One region of the Peribacillus sp. FSL E2-0218 genome, then DNA from elsewhere that is predicted to be linked to it. Evidence: riboswitches for the same ligand, from Rfam matches in the RefSeq annotation. Region 1 holds a riboswitch; each other region holds the start of a gene.
What was found. Region 1 has a riboswitch for S-adenosylmethionine ahead of MHI53_RS02605 (sugar ABC transporter substrate-binding protein). Riboswitches for the same ligand answer to the same signal wherever they lie in the genome.
Positions count from the first base shown of each region.

Region 2: it holds a riboswitch for S-adenosylmethionine, as region 1 does, so the genes downstream of both, MHI53_RS05825 (methionine biosynthesis PLP-dependent protein) here and MHI53_RS02605 (sugar ABC transporter substrate-binding protein) in region 1, are expected to answer to the same signal.
Region 3: it holds a riboswitch for S-adenosylmethionine, as region 1 does, so the genes downstream of both, MHI53_RS10870 (Na+/H+ antiporter NhaC family protein) here and MHI53_RS02605 (sugar ABC transporter substrate-binding protein) in region 1, are expected to answer to the same signal.
Region 4: it holds a riboswitch for S-adenosylmethionine, as region 1 does, so the genes downstream of both, metK (methionine adenosyltransferase) here and MHI53_RS02605 (sugar ABC transporter substrate-binding protein) in region 1, are expected to answer to the same signal.

Region 1 covers NZ_CP150304.1:539,457-544,004, reverse strand. Annotated here, with positions in the region: gene MHI53_RS02610 (sugar ABC transporter ATP-binding protein) at 1-389, opposite strand, end outside; gene MHI53_RS02605 (sugar ABC transporter substrate-binding protein) at 449-1,561, opposite strand; SAM riboswitch class I at 1,677-1,782, opposite strand; gene MHI53_RS02600 (GTPase domain-containing protein) at 1,880-4,548, opposite strand, start outside.
Region 2 covers NZ_CP150304.1:1,219,157-1,223,704, reverse strand. Annotated here, with positions in the region: gene MHI53_RS05835 (hypothetical protein) at 1-232, opposite strand, end outside; gene fumC (class II fumarate hydratase) at 343-1,725, opposite strand; SAM riboswitch class I at 2,049-2,161, shown strand; gene MHI53_RS05825 (methionine biosynthesis PLP-dependent protein) at 2,247-3,359, shown strand; gene metC (cystathionine beta-lyase) at 3,356-4,537, shown strand.
Region 3 covers NZ_CP150304.1:2,241,453-2,246,000, forward strand. Annotated here, with positions in the region: gene hutG (formimidoylglutamase) at 1-893, shown strand, start outside; gene MHI53_RS10860 (hypothetical protein) at 1,088-1,243, shown strand; gene MHI53_RS10865 (SOS response-associated peptidase) at 1,305-1,976, shown strand; SAM riboswitch class I at 2,277-2,383, shown strand; gene MHI53_RS10870 (Na+/H+ antiporter NhaC family protein) at 2,514-3,830, shown strand; gene MHI53_RS10875 (alanine/glycine:cation symporter family protein) at 4,125-4,548, shown strand, end outside.
Region 4 covers NZ_CP150304.1:4,557,227-4,561,774, reverse strand. Annotated here, with positions in the region: gene pckA (phosphoenolpyruvate carboxykinase (ATP)) at 16-1,602, opposite strand; SAM riboswitch class I at 1,947-2,109, shown strand; gene metK (methionine adenosyltransferase) at 2,273-3,466, shown strand; gene MHI53_RS21950 (gamma carbonic anhydrase family protein) at 3,615-4,133, opposite strand; gene MHI53_RS21945 (alpha/beta hydrolase) at 4,343-4,548, shown strand, end outside.

The DNA of each region.
Region 1 (4,548 bases):
AGAATCTGTGTGGCCGCGCTGTGCAGATCTTTCCATTTGACCAGCTGTTTCTTGCCCATGTTTTGGACCATTTCATTCAGCATTACATTTTCACCGACGGTTAAGTATGGGATGAGTGCCGTATCCACTTCCTGATACACGATTTGAATGCCCTGTTCCTGCGCTTCCTTTGGCGAACGGATTTCCCGCTTCATCCCATCGAGATAAATGTCACCTGAATAATGAACATGGGCCCCTGATAAAACTTTCATCAACGTGGATTTCCCTGCCCCATTTGCACCGACCAATGCATGGGCGGTCCCTGACCGTACCGAAAAATCAACATCTTTAAGCGCCTTGACTCCAGGAAATTCAATCGAAATGCCTTTCATTTCAAGTTGTGTGGCCATGTCCATTCCCCCTACCTGAACAGACACTCCCCTTCATAGGAAAGAGAGTGCCTCTTTTTTTACTTTTTATAGTGATCTTTCAAGACTTTCATCCAATCTTCTTCAAATTCGCTGGATTCACCCCATCCATCGACAATTCCAGATAGGTTCGTCATGTTTACCGCTTCTTTTGAAGCCTGGATTTGCTTTTGTGAAATGAGCGAAGCCTCTAAATCATATGTTTGCGGCGTATCCTCGCCCGCTAATTTTTTTGCCAATATCCTCATATTCACAGCCCCGATCAACTTTGGATCGACTGCTGCCGTGTAGGACCATGAGCTATCGGCAGAGTGCATTTCCTGAAGATCTGCATTGGATACGTCAATTCCGTATATCTTCACCTCATCACGGCCAGCTTCTTTTATCGCCCTGGCTGCTCCGATAGCAAACGCATCCCATGTTGCGAAAATGGCATCCAATTTACCTTTAGGATATTTATTCAGCATTGCGGCTACTGCATTCTGTGTCTGAACCGAAGTATCGGCAGATGCCACCCCGAACCTTTCGACCTCTTTTATACCAGGGTTTTCTTTTAATTTTTCCTGATAGACGGCATTTCTTCTCACCATTGGGGGAAAACCATCCACCCACAGATAGGCGATTGCCGATTTACCTTTCTGTTCTTCTATCAACTTATCAAAAGCAAGTGTTGCCAGCGCTTCATCATCCTGTGAAGTTAATGTAACACCGTCTATCTTGGATAAATCGCTTATGGAGTCGAAGGTGACAACGCTTTTTCCTGCATCAACCAGTTTTTGAACATCATTGACTGTTGCTGCATCATCCCCATGGGAAATGATATAGCCGTCATAATCCTGCTGCAAAGCCTGGGCTATGGCATCATGGAATTTGGCCGTATCTCCATTTGCTGTATATGTATCCACTTGGAACCCCAGGTCTTCCCCTTCTTCCTTCGCTCCAGCCAAATATTGGGCCGTATGATCATCTCCGCCTATTTTACGGATGACTTTGATTTTGGCTCCTTCCCCATCGGCAAATCTTTCTGGAACATTTTCAAATGAAACTTTTTCTTCTCGCTTCGGTTCCGTTGAACTTTGTCCTGAAGAGCAACCCGTTAAAAGCAAAGCAGAAGCGATAGCTGTAATGAATGCAGCGTTAATAGACTTTCTCATCCTGTTTCCCCCATTTTCTTCAATTATTCTTATCTGTTAAGTTGGTGTAAATCCTAAAATAAAAACCTCTCTAGTAATAGAGAGGTTTAATCGGCTGTTTTGCAGACTTGTCCCTCTCTTATCTGTCAAAACATTTCTGTTTTGCAGGATTTAGCACCAATTCCTAATGGAACGGTTGCTGGGCATCTTAGGGCCAGTCCCTCCGCCACTCTTGATAAGAGAATATATTGTGTTACGTTTTTCGTAATTACCACTTTATAGGGATATAGTCGTAAAGTCAATAGATTTTTGAATATTTGAAATGTTCGTCATGACTATTTATTTTCTTTGCAGTTGGGCTAGACGCTTTTTCTCGATTTTTTCCAGTCTCTCTAGCTGGCGCAATTTGACTTCGAACAAAGTGATAGGGTCACGGTAAACTTCCGGATTTTCCTTCATATGCTCCAAGGCGGCCTGGTAGTCTTTAATTTCCGTCTGCGTTTGTTCTATCGTTTTTTGCAGTAAGGCAAATGAGCTGCGATAGAAAAGTGAGATGTCCCGATCCAAGGATTTTTCAAACAATCCGAATTGGGTCAGGAAGCGATCCGTTATCATCTCCGCTACATCCTGGTAATCCTCGCCTTCCAAGTATTTCTTATAACGATTGTACATATTGGCTTTATTTTGCGGAATCGCCCCAAATAGTTTTCCTGCTCCTTTGAGCAGCAGCTGCGATGGCGTCCTGCGCAATAAGATATTGACGTTTTCGATCCGGATGCTGCTTGTCATCCGGTCCGCATCACGGCGCCAGTCATCCAATACCCTGAAGTCCCCGGCAAGCATGATCCGTTCTTCCTTGTATAGTTCATTGAATCCTGAACTCATTTCATCCATAAACTGCTGGCTTTGTGAGAATTCCATTTGGGAGCTGGCAATCCAGTCTTGCAGCGAACGGTAATATTGCGGCATGATTTTATCGGAAATGAAAGCTTGGATCCGATCATTCATTTCCTGATTCAACTCGATATGGACCTGACTGAAATCACTGCTTTCCGTTAACGATTTAGAGCAATCCCTAAGTAATTCGGGGATGTTGGAAGAAAGCTGATTTTTCACTTCATCTTTAATCATACGGTACGCCCTTATGATATTTTCACTTTTTTCTTTTTCCAAATCTGCCAGCTGGTTGACAGCGCCATTCAGCTTGACCTCCATCTGTTCATTCCAAGAGATGGAATGCTCACATTTCCTCTCGTTGGCGGCCCGTTTTTCTAACAAATAAGATAAAGTTTTGCGAATGAACGCAAGGATTTTTTCAGATCTTCTCTCCATCCAATTGCCATCTTGATAATTTGATTGAAGGAAAGCCGAAAGGTCCTTCAGCTGCTGCTTGCTATCATAAAGCTTGGAGAAGGCGAAAACTTTCGCATTCGGGAAATATGCATTCACCTTATCCCAAGTTTCGTCTTCCATCCGTACTGCCACTTGATCGCTGTAAATCGTATCCATCTTATTCAACAAGAAGTGTATCGGCAGCTTCGGAGCCAGCTTTTGAATCTCCAATAACAGATCCCGTTCACTTCCGGTGAAAGGAGCCCGGGCGTCAAGGACGAACAATAGGCCATCACTGCCATGCAAATAGCCTTGGAAATCAGATTCGACGCTTTTTTCCCCATTGAATCCAGGGGTATCCAACAGCCGCAGGCGATTATTCTTCAGGTAGTCACTAATCAGCGTAACATCGACAATCGTCCCCCGCTGACGGCGCGTTTCATCCAATTCCGTTAATTCCATCACAGCCTTGCGCTCTGTGTCCGTGATTTCGAGGATTTCCAAATCATCTCCGTCTTTAACGCTGACCAGGGACGAATGATCTTCGGCGGCAATGCTCTCGCCGACAATCGACTGGATGAAGGAAGTCTTGCCATTGCCTGCACTCCCAACTAGCAAAAGATTGAAATTGCCGGTATCTTTAAGCCCCTCGACCATCCACTTCAGCTTGTTGCCGACCTTTAAATCATTCTCTTCAGCCCACTGGATAATGGAATTGAAGAGTTTTTCACCAGCTTCGAGCCCGCCTCCCAATTTAGGGGACTTCGCCAACAGACTTTCTGCATCCTGAATGACCAGTGCATTGATCGTATCAGGGAATATTTCATTCCAGGACAACGCAGAGGCTGCTGCAAATAACGAGAGCTCCCCATCTGCGATTTTCAGCCAGTTTTCCAGGAGCCTTGGCACGACAGGGCTCAGCTCCTTGATCAAATGAGTTCCTTCAAGCAGACTTGCATAGGCATCCCGGTAAAGGACCGTAAGCTCTTCCCAGACGTCTCCTTGATTTAATTCAATCATATCTATCAAGTTATTGATCACTTTGAGCCATTCGAAATATGAATCGGTATATTTATAATTTTTCCAGAGGGCAACCGTCATTTTTTCGAAACGATTCTGGTCGAGCGCATATAGCGAACCTAAGACATTTGAAAAATAATCCGGAGCCATCGATTGAGCGACTCCCTGCTGGATATATGTTTTCAGCACATCGAACCAGCTCATTGATTCCGTACGGATACTTTCCTCCGACGCTAGGACCACTGCGCTGTTCCAATCCTTTTGTTCTTCAAAAAAGGCGCGTGCAATTTCCGTGACATTCGGGTAATCCGGTTGAAACTCAACGGCTTCCTTCACGACTTTGGACGCCAGGTCATTTCTTGATTCCACTATGTAAAGGGAAAATAATTGCAGAAGAACCTCCGTTTTCAACACCGCTTCATCGGTAACCACGGATTTATAGATATCTTCTGCCGTTGAATACATTTCCAGTTCAAAATAGGCGTCAGCGATATTTTTCTTCGCCCACGATCCAAGCTCGCCCTCAATGTTTTCCCATTTAAAAATGGCCGCTTCATAGTCATGGTGTTGAAAGTATACTTCCCCTTGTGCATATCGAATTGCGGTCAAATCCGCTCTTTCCTTTTTTTGTTCCACGAGGAACATTTCGCCCAAAG
Region 2 (4,548 bases), 680 kb from region 1:
CCAATACCACTTCATCATGTCCGCATTCAGGGCATTTCATAAGGTGTGGACATTGGCCTTTTTGTAAGGATTGGGGGTAGCCGTCATTTAGCTTAAGTGTATCGATATCCATATAAGCACTGTATTCATCAGCGTAATCCATGAATTTCCCTTTATCGTCAAGATCATTGCCGCATTCGGGGCAATTCACATGGATTTTTCTCAGACCGTTGCAAAGCGGGCATAAAGACATTGTGTTTCCTCCTTTTCCAGCCTTTGATCCTTAGTATTTGTTGATAGGATGATTTTAACACATTGAAACACCCTCCCCAAAGAAACCAGCGGGAGGGCATTCTTCTGCTATTATTTATTGACCATGTTAGCTGGGTCGACCCATGCATTGAATTCATCTTCCGTCAGGAATTCCAATTTCAACGCCGCTTCTTTAAGGGTTGAGTTGTCCTTGAATGCAGTTTTGGCAATTTTGGCCGCTTTTTCATAACCTATGTGCGGGTTCAACGCCGTAACAAGCATTAGCGAACGATCTACATTTTCTTTGATTTTATCTTCATTGGCAGTGATGCCGACTGCACAGTTATCGTTGAAGGAATGAATGCCGTCCGTCAATAATTTAACCGTTTGCAGGAAGTTGTAGATGATGACCGGTTTGAATACGTTCAATTCGAAGTTCCCTTGGCTGGCTGCAAAACCAATCGTGGCATCGTTACCGACAATTTGTGTTGCAATCATGGTAAGCGCTTCACTTTGGGTTGGATTCACCTTCCCTGGCATGATGGAGCTTCCTGGTTCATTTTCCGGGATGGCAATTTCACCAATTCCGCTTCTTGGGCCACTTGCCAGCCATCTGACATCGTTGGCAATTTTCATTAAATCCGCTGCCAAGGCTTTCAGTGCGCCATGGGCGTACACGATTTCATTATGGCTTGTCAGGGCATGGAACTTATTATCCGATGTGACAAAAGGATGTCCTGTATCCGCAGCGATTTGTTTTGCGGAAAGTCCAGGGAATTCTTTTTTTGTATTGATTCCGGTTCCAACAGCCGTTCCGCCCAGCGCTAGGTTCAATAATTTTTGGCTGCTTTCCTCAATCATCTCCAGGTCTTTATCAAGCATCGCTTTCCAACCGGATATTTCTTGTCCTAAAGTTAACGGGGTTGCATCTTGAAGATGTGTACGGCCAATTTTCACGACATCCCAAAATTCTTTTTCTTTTGCATCGAATGTATCTCTTAGTACTTTGATGGCAGGGACCAGCTTTTCAGCAACTTCCATGAAGGCCGCAATATGCATGGCAGTAGGGAATGTATCATTGGAGCTTTGGGCTTTGTTAACGTCATCATTCGGATGCAGGGCAACGGATTCCCCTATTTCTTTTAACCATTCATTTCCTTTGTTAGCGACCACTTCATTCACGTTCATATTACTTTGCGTGCCGCTCCCCGTTTGCCAGACAACAAGCGGGAAATGTTCATCAAGCGTACCTTCGAGGATCTCACCGCATATCTTGACGATGGCATTCTTTTTCACTTCCGATAAATCACCAAGATCATAGTTCACCTTCGCTGCAGCCTGCTTAACGTATGCAAACGCACGCACCAATTCAATCGGCATTCTTTCGTTACCGATTTTGAAATTGTTCCGGCTTCTCTCGGTCTGTGCTCCCCAATATTTATCAGCAGGCACTTTCACTTCACCCATCGTATCTCGTTCGATTCTGTATTCCATGTGTTCTCCTCCTATGGTTGCACTATTCATCGAAGATCTTATGTATTAATAAATGAATAATGTCGTAATATTCTTTCTCTCCATCCATTGTACAAACATTATTATTTTAAAGCAAAAAAAACCGGTCAAGCGTGCTCTTTTTTCTAAAGGGATCATTCAGGTTTCACTTGAAGGCTACTTCGCCTACATTTCCAGTTTTTTTTATTAACGTAAAACGTTGCCACGCTGGGTTTCAATAGGGACATCCATGCAATCCCTTACCAAATTCTCCTTGACAGTATTTTGTATATATAGTAAATTCAAAAGAAATTGAATAATCTAAACTCTTATCGAGAGAGGTAGAGGGAATGGCCCGATGACACCTCAGCAACCTTCATTTGTTCCAACGAATGAAAAGGTGCTAATTCCACAAGTTTTTGAACTTGGAAGATAAGAAGAATGACTCGTCCCCATTTAATCAAAGTCTTCTTCTTAAAGAAGACTTTTTTTTATTTTTATTACGCAAAGGAGCAGTGAAAATTATGTACAAAACCGAAACATATCTTGCTCAATTAGGAAATCGCAGTGAAACGGCGACAGGAACGGTCAATCCTCCCGTCTACTTCTCGACAGCCTTTCGTCACGAAGGGATTGGCCAATCGACTGGCTTCGATTATACAAGGACAGGTAATCCCACACGCCAACTATTGGAACGTTCGATCGCCGATCTCGAAAAAGGCGATCAAGGTTATGCCTGCAGCTCGGGGATGGCCGCCATTTCTACGATACTGGCGCTTTTCAAATCGGGGGATGCTTGGATTGTCAGCGAAGACCTTTATGGCGGTACATATCGTCTCTTGGAACAAGGCTTTAAGAAATGGGGATTGAAGTGTGACTATGTAAACACATGTTGTTTGGAGGATATCGAGAATGCCATCACTCCTCACACGAAAGCCATCTTCATCGAAACTCCCACTAATCCCCTTATGCAGCAAACGGATATTGGCGCCATTGCCGCATTGGCCAAACGATTCAATGTATTGCTGATCGTCGATAATACTTTTTACACGCCTCTCATTCAACAGCCCATCCTGCTTGGCGCCGATATCGTGATTCACAGCGCAACCAAGTATCTCGGCGGCCATAACGATGTACTCGCCGGACTGATCGTGGCTAGCGGCGCGGAATTATGCGAATCACTAGCCTTCCATCATAATGGCACAGGAGCTGTGTTGAGCCCCTTTGATTCATGGTTGTTGATGCGCGGAATGAAAACTCTTGCACTTCGGATGGAACGCCATGAAAAGAATGCGAAAATACTTGTAGATTACTTGTCGGAGCATGATTGTGTATCGGACGTATTGTATCCCGGAAGAGGCGGCATGATTTCATTCCGGATCATCGATGAAGACGCTGTCAACCCATTTTTACAATCGCTCTCCCTGATTTCGTTTGCGGAAAGCCTTGGCGGTGTTGAAAGCTTCATCACGTACCCGGCCACACAAACACATGCCGATATACCTCTTGAGGTCAGGACGGCGAACGGGGTTTGTAATCGCCTCCTCCGCTTTTCCGTAGGTATCGAAGACAGCGGAGATTTGATTTCCGACTTGCAGCAAGCATTCGCGCATGTAAAAAGGGAGGCCCTCCGATGACAGATCATGATTTTAGCTTTGAAACCAAATTGCTTCATAATCAACATAAATTCGATGCAACGACTGGCGGTGTGAGCGTTCCGATTCAGCACGCCTCCACTTTCCATCAATCCGATATCGATCAATTCGGCAAATATGATTACAGCCGAAGCGGGAACCCGACTCGCGAGGCGTTGGAAGAAATCATTGCCGAACTTGAAGAAGGCACACATGGCTTCGCCTTTTCCTCAGGTATGGCGGCCATTTCAACAGCTTTTCTGCTGTTATCTGCCGGGGACCATATCATCATTTCCGAAGATGTGTACGGGGGAACGTTCAGGATGGTGACCACAGTCCTGACCCGTTTCAAAATTGAACATACTTTCGTTGATATGACGGACCTCGAAAGCATCGAAGCGGCCGTTAAGCCAAATACGAGGGCCATTTACATCGAAACGCCTTCAAACCCATTGCTGAAAGTGACCGATATTTCCGCCGTATGTGATATCGCAAAAAAAATTGGTGCCTTAAGCTTTGTCGATAATACATTCTTGACGCCAGCGCTGCAAAAGCCTTTAACAATTGGCGCTGATGTTGTCCTTCATAGTGCGACGAAGTTCTTGTCCGGGCATAGTGATGTAGTAGCTGGGCTTGCAGTGGTAAAGGACCCTATATTGGCGCAAAGGCTCGGTGCCCTCCAAAACTCCTTCGGGGCCGTTCTTGGTGTTCAGGACGCCTGGCTTGTGATGAGGGGGCTGAAAACCTTGTCCGTAAGAATGGATCACTCCCAAAAAGGGGCTGAAAAAATGGCCGCCTACTTGAAGAATCATCACTTGGTGAAAAAGGTTTATTATCCTGGACTTGCGGATCATCCCCAGCATGCCATCCAGAAAGGTCAATCGCTTGGGGCGGGAGCGGTCCTTTCCTTTGAATTGGCAAGCGAGGAAATTTTCCGTTCGTTCGTGAACACCGTTGAACTCCCTGTCTTTGCCGTAAGCCTAGGCGCGGTGGAATCGATATTATCCTATCCCGCTAAAATGTCACATGCTGCGATGCCTGCTGATGAAAGGGGTAAACGGGGCATCACCAACAGCCTGCTACGTCTCTCCGTGGGACTTGAAAATCCGGATGATCTAATCAAGGACTTCGATGCTGCACTAATCAATATCGCCAAAGGGGAAGTTCTAGCTGCAAAATGATGAAAGGTCGC
Region 3 (4,548 bases), 1.7 Mb from region 1:
TCAGATACCACCAAAGAGTGAAAATGAGGCCGATTTCCGAATTGTCCATCACTGGCAAGGAATCAAAAACATATGGAATGATTGGCTTCAAATGTGATGAAGGTGTCAAAAGGAACAAAGGCAGGATCGGTGCGGGTGAAGCCCCTGATTATATTAGGCAGTCATTGGCCAAGCTACCTTGCCATTTAACACCGGAAACGGAGTTGGTGGATACTGGCGATGTCGTATGTGAATCTGGGGAAATGGAGGCCGCGCAAGACCAATTGGGTGCAGCAGTTGCCAGGATTCTGGAGAGTGACGTAATTCCCATCATTTTAGGCGGTGGACATGAAACCTTTTATGGTCATTATCTCGGCGCCAGGAAATTCCTCGGCTCGAAGGCTAGATTGGGAATGATTAATATCGATGCCCACTTTGATATGCGGCCTTATGAAAAAGAAAGTTCATCAGGAACGATGTTTAAACAAATCTTGGATAAGGATCAAAATTGCCGTTATTTATGTGTGGGAATTCAAAAGCAGGGCAATACAAAGGCCTTATTCAAAACGGCCGAAAAAAATAAAGTCGAATACATATTGGAAGAAGAATTGTCTTTGAATGATATGGAAGATACGAAACATCGGATCAACGAATTTGCCAAGGAAAACGACTTCATCATCCTCACGTTATGCACGGACGTCATCGATTCAGCTTATGCCCCTGGTGTAAGTGCACCATCGCCATTTGGACTCGATCCGAAATTGGTACGTAGCCTGCTGCGGCATGTCGTAGCAAATGAAAAGATCCTTTCCTTTGATATCTCGGAAGTGAATCCAAGTTTGGACGAAAACAATAAAACCGTTACATTGGCGGCACACTTAGTCAATGAGGTTTTGCTGCATGTTATTTCATGAGCCAGTATCGCATCTCCTCCCTATTATCGATATCATCATATTTTAAAGTATGAATGGAATGAAGTAAGGACGAAACTGTCGTGTGATTCACGGCAGTCTTTTTGCTTAGGCGGGAGGAAGCGAGTGTTACATGGTGATAGAAGGATGCTTATGGTTTATAATAGCTACCATCCAGGCATATGAGGGGGGATTTTATGAATGAATATCGTGTAACGGTCAAAAATGGCAGTATGATGATTTTGTCAGAAATCATCGTAGCTGAAGATGAAAGGGAAGTGCTGGGCACGCTGTTGATTACGAGTGAATTATTTAATCAACCATTCACGGACATCAGGATTTTAGAACGCTGATTTGTACCTGTCGGATTTTTTTGTTAAACTGTAATAAATTTACAGGACAGCAGGCGATAGTATGTGCGGACGGTTCACTCTTTTTACAAGTATGGAAGAAATAATGGAACGCTTCGATATTCAAGGGTCATTCGATGAAGATTATCAATTCAGTTATAATATAGCCCCTTCCCATTCCGTGCTATCCGTCATTAATGATGGAACCAGGAATCGACTTGGATACCTTCGTTGGGGACTCATTCCTTTCTGGGCCAAAGATGAAAAAGTGGGCTATAAAATGATCAATGCCAGGGCGGAAACCATTGCAGAGAAGGCAAGCTTCAAGAATTCTTATAAGAAGAAACGGTGCTTGATCATCGCTGATTCCTTTTATGAGTGGAAGAAGACACCGGAACGAAAAATACCGATGCGAATCAAACTGAAGGATGACGCTCCATTCGGTATGGCCGGTCTGTTCGAAACGTGGAAATCTCCAGATGGCACGAGCATCCATTCATGCTCGGTCATCACCACTGCACCCAATGAGCTGATGACGGGCATCCATGATCGCATGCCCGTCATCCTTAAACGTGGAGATGAAAAAGCTTGGCTGGACCTTTCCATTCATGATACAGGATATCTTCAGCAATACTTAAAGCCCTTCGATTCGGAGCAAATGGAAGCATTTGAGGTATCGACTGATGTGAATTCGCCTAAAAACAACTCGCCAAGCCTCATCCAACAAATGTGCTGATAGGTTGTTAGACTCCTTTAACCAAGAGTGAACGGCCCCAAAGATGTTAGACACAAAACTAACATCTTTGGGGTGTTTTTATTGATACATGCTAGTTTGGATTTGAGCTTTCCATTTCACTTAGTAGGCGTTTTTCTAGCAAGAGGCCGTCCGGGATCTCCGGCGTCTTTCTTACCATTTTAAGAATCGAAGTCGAATACTTTCAACTAATCCTTGCGAAAACATACAAAATACTGTACTCTTATATTTGCTTTTCGATGCGGCTTATGATGTCGTTGATACCATAATATACTATAAATCTTCTTATCAAGAGAGACGGAGGGACTGGCCCGCAGATGTCTCGGCAGCAGACTTTTCAGGAGTGCTGTGCCAAATCCAGCAGGTTCATTTCGCCTGAAAGATAAGGAGGGTGTTTTTTATAAAATAAAAGACCTCTTCTTGTGTTTATTGGAAGAGGTCTTTTATATTTATTGGATTTAGATAGAACACGATTAAGCTAAAATGCTTTGGCAAATCAATATACAAAAGGAGTTCATCATGAGTACACACAACAAAGGAAATCCGTGGGCACTGATCCCATTTGTCGTTTTTTTGATTTTATTTATAGGCTCAGGAATCGTTACAAAAGATTTTTATTCATTTCCAGTGTTAGTGGCGATTTCCATTGCAGCGGCAGTGGCATTGTCCATGAATCGGAAAGAATCATTCAATCAAAAGGTCGACATTTTTTGTAAAGGAGCAGGGGACTCCAATATCATGTTAATGGTTGTCATATTCCTCTTGGCCGGTGCTTTTTCAGAAGTGGCGAATGGCATGGGGGCAGTTGAATCAACGGTCAACCTTGCCTTAGCGGTCTTTCCGCAAAATCTTTTGATGGTAGGGATTTTCATAATTGCCTGTTTTATTTCTTTATCCATGGGAACAAGCATGGGAACGATCGTAGCGCTTGCACCGATAGGAGTAGGCATTAGTGAGCAAACGGATATAACTCTTGCGCTTTCAATGGCTGCGGTTATCGGCGGTGCCATGTTTGGCGATAACTTATCATTCATTTCCGATACGACGATTGCGTCAGTACGTACGCAGGGGACGAAAATGAAGGATAAGTTTAAAGTGAATTTCTTCATCGTCCTGCCTGCGGCCATCGTCACATGTGTCATTTTGGGAATATTAACGGTAGGTGAGCAGGCGGCCATTACGCAACATTCCTATAATTGGGTGAAAATCCTTCCGTATCTGTGTGTATTGATCACGGCATTGGCAGGTGTCAACGTATTTCTTGTCCTATCCTTCGGCATCGTGTTTGCCGGTATTATCGGTTTAGCGGATGGAAGTTATAAGTTGCTGGATGTGATCCAAAAAATGGGAGATGGAATGGCTGGCATGTATGAAATCTCGTTCCTGGCGATTTTGATTGCCGGTATGGTAGCGGTCATCCAACATAATGGCGGCATCGATTATTTACTGCATGTCGTCACCCAAAAAAGCAAATCAAAAAAAGGAGCTGAATTCAGCATTGCCGGACTAGTAGGCTTAACAAATCTATCAACGGCAAATAACACGATCTCGATCATCATTGCCGGACCGTTAGCGAAAAACATTGCCGAAAGGTATGGTATCGATCCTCGGAAATCAGCGAGCCTGCTAGACGTTTTTGCCTGTTGTGTCCAAGGATTGATTCCCTATGGCGCACAACTGCTTGTTGCAGCGGGGGTGGCAAAAATTTCGCCAATAAGCATCCTCCCCTATTCATATTACCCGATACTAATTGGAATTTGTGGAGTCATAGCCATCTTGATTGGTTATCCACGATTTCAGGCAAAAGATATCGAAGTAAAAAAACGGGCATCTTAAACCATGGAAACGTCCTGAATCTTAAGATTCAGGACGTTTCATTATATTCAGATAGTTTTGCGTTCGATGAAAATGTCTTAATTTTCTGTGTTTATTAATGGCGTTTTTTTGGCTCTTTCATGCAAATTCTTGAATGAAAAAAATAGAATCGTAGGATATAATAGATTATTGTAAGGAAATTCATGTTTGGATTTCCTTTTTTGTTTGTTTATTTCCCAGAGGAAACGGGAAATAAATTAAAATACAAAATGTTTTTATAATAATTCATGTAGATTAAAGGGGTTTTTTGGAGAAATGGAGTTTATAGGGAATTTTATTACTGAAACAAATAATTTTTTATGGTCGTTCATTTTGATCATTTTACTGATTGGCATGGGCATTTATTTTTCAATTCGAACTAAATTTGTTCAATTCAGAATGGCAGGGGAAATGTTCAGGCTTTTGGGTGAAGGTGCTTCGGCGGAAAAAAAGGGTGTTACATCTTTTCAAGCTTTTTGCATCAGCACCGCTTCACGGGTAGGAACTGGTAATCTTGCAGGTGTAGCCTTGGCGATTACGATGGGTGGTCCAGGCGCCGTATTCTGGATGTGGCTTATCGCTCTGATTGGGTCTGCTTCTGCGTTCATAGAAAGTACACTTGCCCAAATCTATAAAGTCAAGGATGGGGACGCTTTCCGTGGAGGTCCTGCGTATTATATGGAAAAAGCTTTGAATGCAC
Region 4 (4,548 bases), 1.2 Mb from region 1:
TGTGAATGATTTATTTTAAGCGATCGGCCCGCCAAGATCTTCGATTTCATTTGGAACGCTGCCGAACTTCTTGAAGTTTGCACGGAATTGAGCGGCAAGGTCCGTTGCGGATTGCTTGTAAGCTTCAGGATCTGCCCAAGTCTTGATTGGCTGAAGCACTTCGTCCGGAACGCCAGGAACATGAAGCGGGATATTCAAACCAAAGATTTCATCCTTGACCGTTTCAATGTTAGCCAGTTCCCCTTCAAGTGCCGCCTGAACCATGGCACGCGTGTAAGCAAGTTTCATGCGGCTTCCAGTTCCGTATGCTCCGCCTGTCCATCCTGTATTGACAAGGTATACTTTTGCATTGTGCTCGTCAATTTTATCACCAAGCATTTCAGCATAGCGTGTAGCAGGTAGCGGCAAGAATGGTGAACCGAAGCAAGTGGAGAATGTCGCCTCCGGTGAAGTTACCCCTCTTTCCGTTCCAGCTAACTTGCTTGTGTATCCGCTTAGGAAATGGAACATCGCTTGTTCCTTGGACAGCTTGCTGATTGGAGGCAATACGCCTGAAGCATCAGCCGTCAGGAAAATGATCGTATTCGGGTGTCCGGCGATACTTGGGCTCACGATATTATCGATTGCTTGCATTTGGTATGCGGCACGGGTGTTTTCCGTCAATGAACTGTCATCATAATCCGCTTCACGTGTATCCGGATCAACAACAACATTTTCCAAGACGGCTCCAAAACGGATGGCATCGAAGATTTGTGGTTCTTTTTCACGTGAAAGGTTGATCGTTTTCGCATAGCAGCCACCTTCGATGTTGAAAACACCGTTAGAAGCCCAGCCGTGTTCATCATCACCGATCAGCTTGCGATTCGTGTCTGCAGATAAAGTCGTCTTGCCGGTTCCGGACAGTCCGAAGAATAAAGCGACGTCCCCTTCACGTCCTACATTCGCAGAGCAGTGCATTGGAAGGATTCCAGCCTCTGGAAGAAGGTAGTTCATGATCGAGAAGATCGATTTTTTCATTTCACCTGCATATTCCGTTCCGCCGATCAAGATGGTGCGGCGTTCAAAAGAAACGATAATGAACGTTTCGGATTGCGTTCCGTCCACCGCTGGATCTGCTTTGAAGTTAGGTGCCGAAAGGATCGTGAATTCTGCTTCATGGCCTCTTAGCTCCTCTTCGTTTGGACGGATGAATAAAGTATGCGCGAAAAGATTATGCCAAGCATATTCATTAACGACACGAATTGGAAGGCGGGATGATTCTTCTGCGCCAGCGAAGCCCTTGAAAACGAAAATCTCTTCTTTTGCTTTTAAGTAGTCAATTACTTTATTATATAGTTTATTGAACACATCTTCCGAAATTGGCTGGTTCACTGGACCCCAATCGACTTTATCTTTTACGGATGCTTCCTCGACGATATATTTATCTTTAGGTGAACGGCCAGTATATTTGCCTGTTTCTGCTTTTACTGCTCCAGTTGAAGTTAAAACCCCTTCATTCCTGCTTAATACCTTTTCGACCAATTTAGGAACTGAAAGCTGAGTTTGCACGTTGTTTCCTGTTAATAACTGGTGTAACTCATTAGAAACGTCTACAGAATTCATATATGAGGTACCTTCCTTTGTTTAAGTTTTATATTACAATTAGTATAACACATTTATTTAAATAGTCTATACTATATCATCTGAATTGTGATAATTTTCATCTGGTTAGATTCATCATTTTAAATGGGCAGGAACCATGCCGGGATTCCTGCATATGCTTTAATGAAAGTCGATTTCCCCTTTATTATAGGAAGTACTAATCAATCTCATGCGCCTGAAAGTCCTTTGATGGCGGGGGAGCGAACTTTGTTGTGCCCGATTTGGCCGTTGACCGGAAATGTTCTTGATAGAAAATCATTGACAAATTCCGACCCAATACGATATTATCTTAAATTGTACGGATTCTCTTATCCCGAGTTGGTGGAGGGACAGGCCCTTTGAAACCCAGCAACCTGCCATATTGAACTTGACCAAAAGAGCAATCGCCGAAAATAAAGCGGTGTTCTTCAAGGAAAAGTGGTGATGGTGCTAACCTGAGCAAGGTAAAAAACCCTTGAACGATAAGAGTGAAAGGATAGAAGACAGAATGTTAAACCTTTCCTCATTTTCCAGGGAAGGTTTTTGTGTTTTTTAATTAATTCTGTGTCTATAGTTGAAGCTAATAAGGGAAACGAGTTCCGTAAAAAAATCAGGCTTATGCCTACCACATACTAACTTCCAAGGAGGAAATATGATGTCAAAGAAACGTCTATTTACTTCTGAATCTGTTACAGAGGGCCATCCGGACAAGATTTGTGATCAGATTTCAGATTCCATTTTAGATGCTATCCTTGCTAAGGATGCAAATGCACGTGTTGCGTGTGAAACAAGTGTAACGACAGGTCTTGTGCTTGTTGCTGGTGAAATTACAACATCCGCTTACGTGGATATTCCGCGTATCGTCCGTGATACGATTGCGGGAATTGGCTACACTCGCGCGAAATACGGCTTCGATGCTGAAACGTGTGCTGTATTGAGCTCGATCGATGAGCAGTCTGCCGATATCGCAGCTGGCGTCGATAAAGCTTTGGAAGCACGTGAAGGCAACATGTCAGAGGAAGAAATCGATGCAATCGGTGCAGGGGACCAAGGTCTTATGTTCGGATTCGCTTGCAATGAAACAGAAGAGCTTATGCCGCTTCCGATCTCATTGGCCCATAAGCTTTCATTCCGCTTGGCTCAAGTACGTAAAGATGAAACGCTTGCTTACTTACGCCCGGATGGAAAAACACAAGTAACTGTGGAATATGATGAAAATAACCGTCCTGTACGTGTAGATACGATCGTCATCTCAACACAGCATGATGCAGAAATCACGCTTGAGCAAATTCAAGCCGATTTAAAAGAGCATGTCATCAAAGCGGTGGTTCCTGCTGAATTGATCGATGCTGAAACGAAATACTTCATCAACCCGACTGGCCGTTTCGTAATTGGCGGACCTCAAGGGGATGCAGGTCTTACTGGCCGTAAAATCATCGTTGATACGTACGGCGGATACGCTCGTCACGGCGGCGGTGCATTCTCTGGTAAGGATGCTACGAAAGTTGACCGTTCTGCGGCATACGCTGCACGCTATGTTGCCAAAAACATCGTGGCAGCTGGCCTGGCCGATAAAGCCGAAGTACAATTGGCTTACGCTATAGGTGTGGCAGAGCCTGTATCGATCTCGATTGATACATTCGGAACGGGCACTGTTAGCGAAGACGTCCTGGTTGACCTAGTTCGCGCTAACTTCGACCTTCGCCCAGCAGGCATCATCAAAATGCTTGACCTTCGTCGCCCAATCTATAAGCAGACAGCTGCATACGGACACTTTGGCCGTACCGATGTCGATCTTCCGTGGGAACGCACGGATAAAGCAGAAACTTTAAAAGCACAAGCATGATCCAGATGGAAAAGGTGCGCCGCTAATTGCGGTGCACCTTTTTTTGGTAGGATTAATTTGGTTTGCAGAGGGAATAATTCAATAAACCCACTGAGTGATTTACCAGAGGATATTTGGCGTGTATTAGAGGCATGGACAAGCCCCTAGTTTATTTTATTCGGTCTGCTGTTTTGTAGTATTGTCCTTTTTCGGCATATTCGCGCACGATCCGTTCCATGTCCTGACGATCTTCCGCATTGATTTCGCGGATCACTTTGGCCGGGCGTCCGAATGCCAACATATTCGGCGGGATCACTTTGCCTTGGGGAACGAGACTGCCGGCACCGATAAAAGCTCCTTCACCGATTTCGGCTCCGTCAAGTACGATCGAGCCCATGCCGATCAAGGCTCCTTTACGGATTTTACAGCTATGTAAAATGACCTGATGGCCAATGGTTACTTCATCTTCAATGATCAATGGATGATTGGGGCTTTGGTGGAGGACACTATTATCTTGGATACTGACCTTTTTACCGATGATGGTTGGGGCCACATCACCGCGGATGACGGAATTGAACCAGATTGACGATTCGTCGCCAATTTTCACATCGCCTGTCACGACTGCATTCTCCGCAATATAAGCGCTTTCGGAAATCTGTGGTTCCTTGCCTTTGAACGGATAAATAATCATTTTCAATCATTTCCTTTCCGAAGTGAATGTTTTTATGTATTATTTTAATATACCGTATGCAAATACACTTGGCTATTTATAATACGAATGTACAACTTGTTAGTTTTCTTTTTTGTCGAAAATCGCGAATATGGTTATAATTTATATATATATTTTAACTATCATGGATCGTATACAACAAGTGAAAAGTGAAAGGGGGATTTCGAATGTGGAAATGGGAGACAGAAGGGGACGCAAAAGGCGTCATTGTCATCATTCATGGGGCAATGGAGCATCACGGACGCTATAAATGGGTTACCCAAATGTGGCTTTCAGCCGGATACCATGTCGTCATGGGCGACCTTCCTGGGCAGGGCATGACGACTCGTGCCTACCGGGGACATATCGATTCCTTTGATGAATATTTAGATGA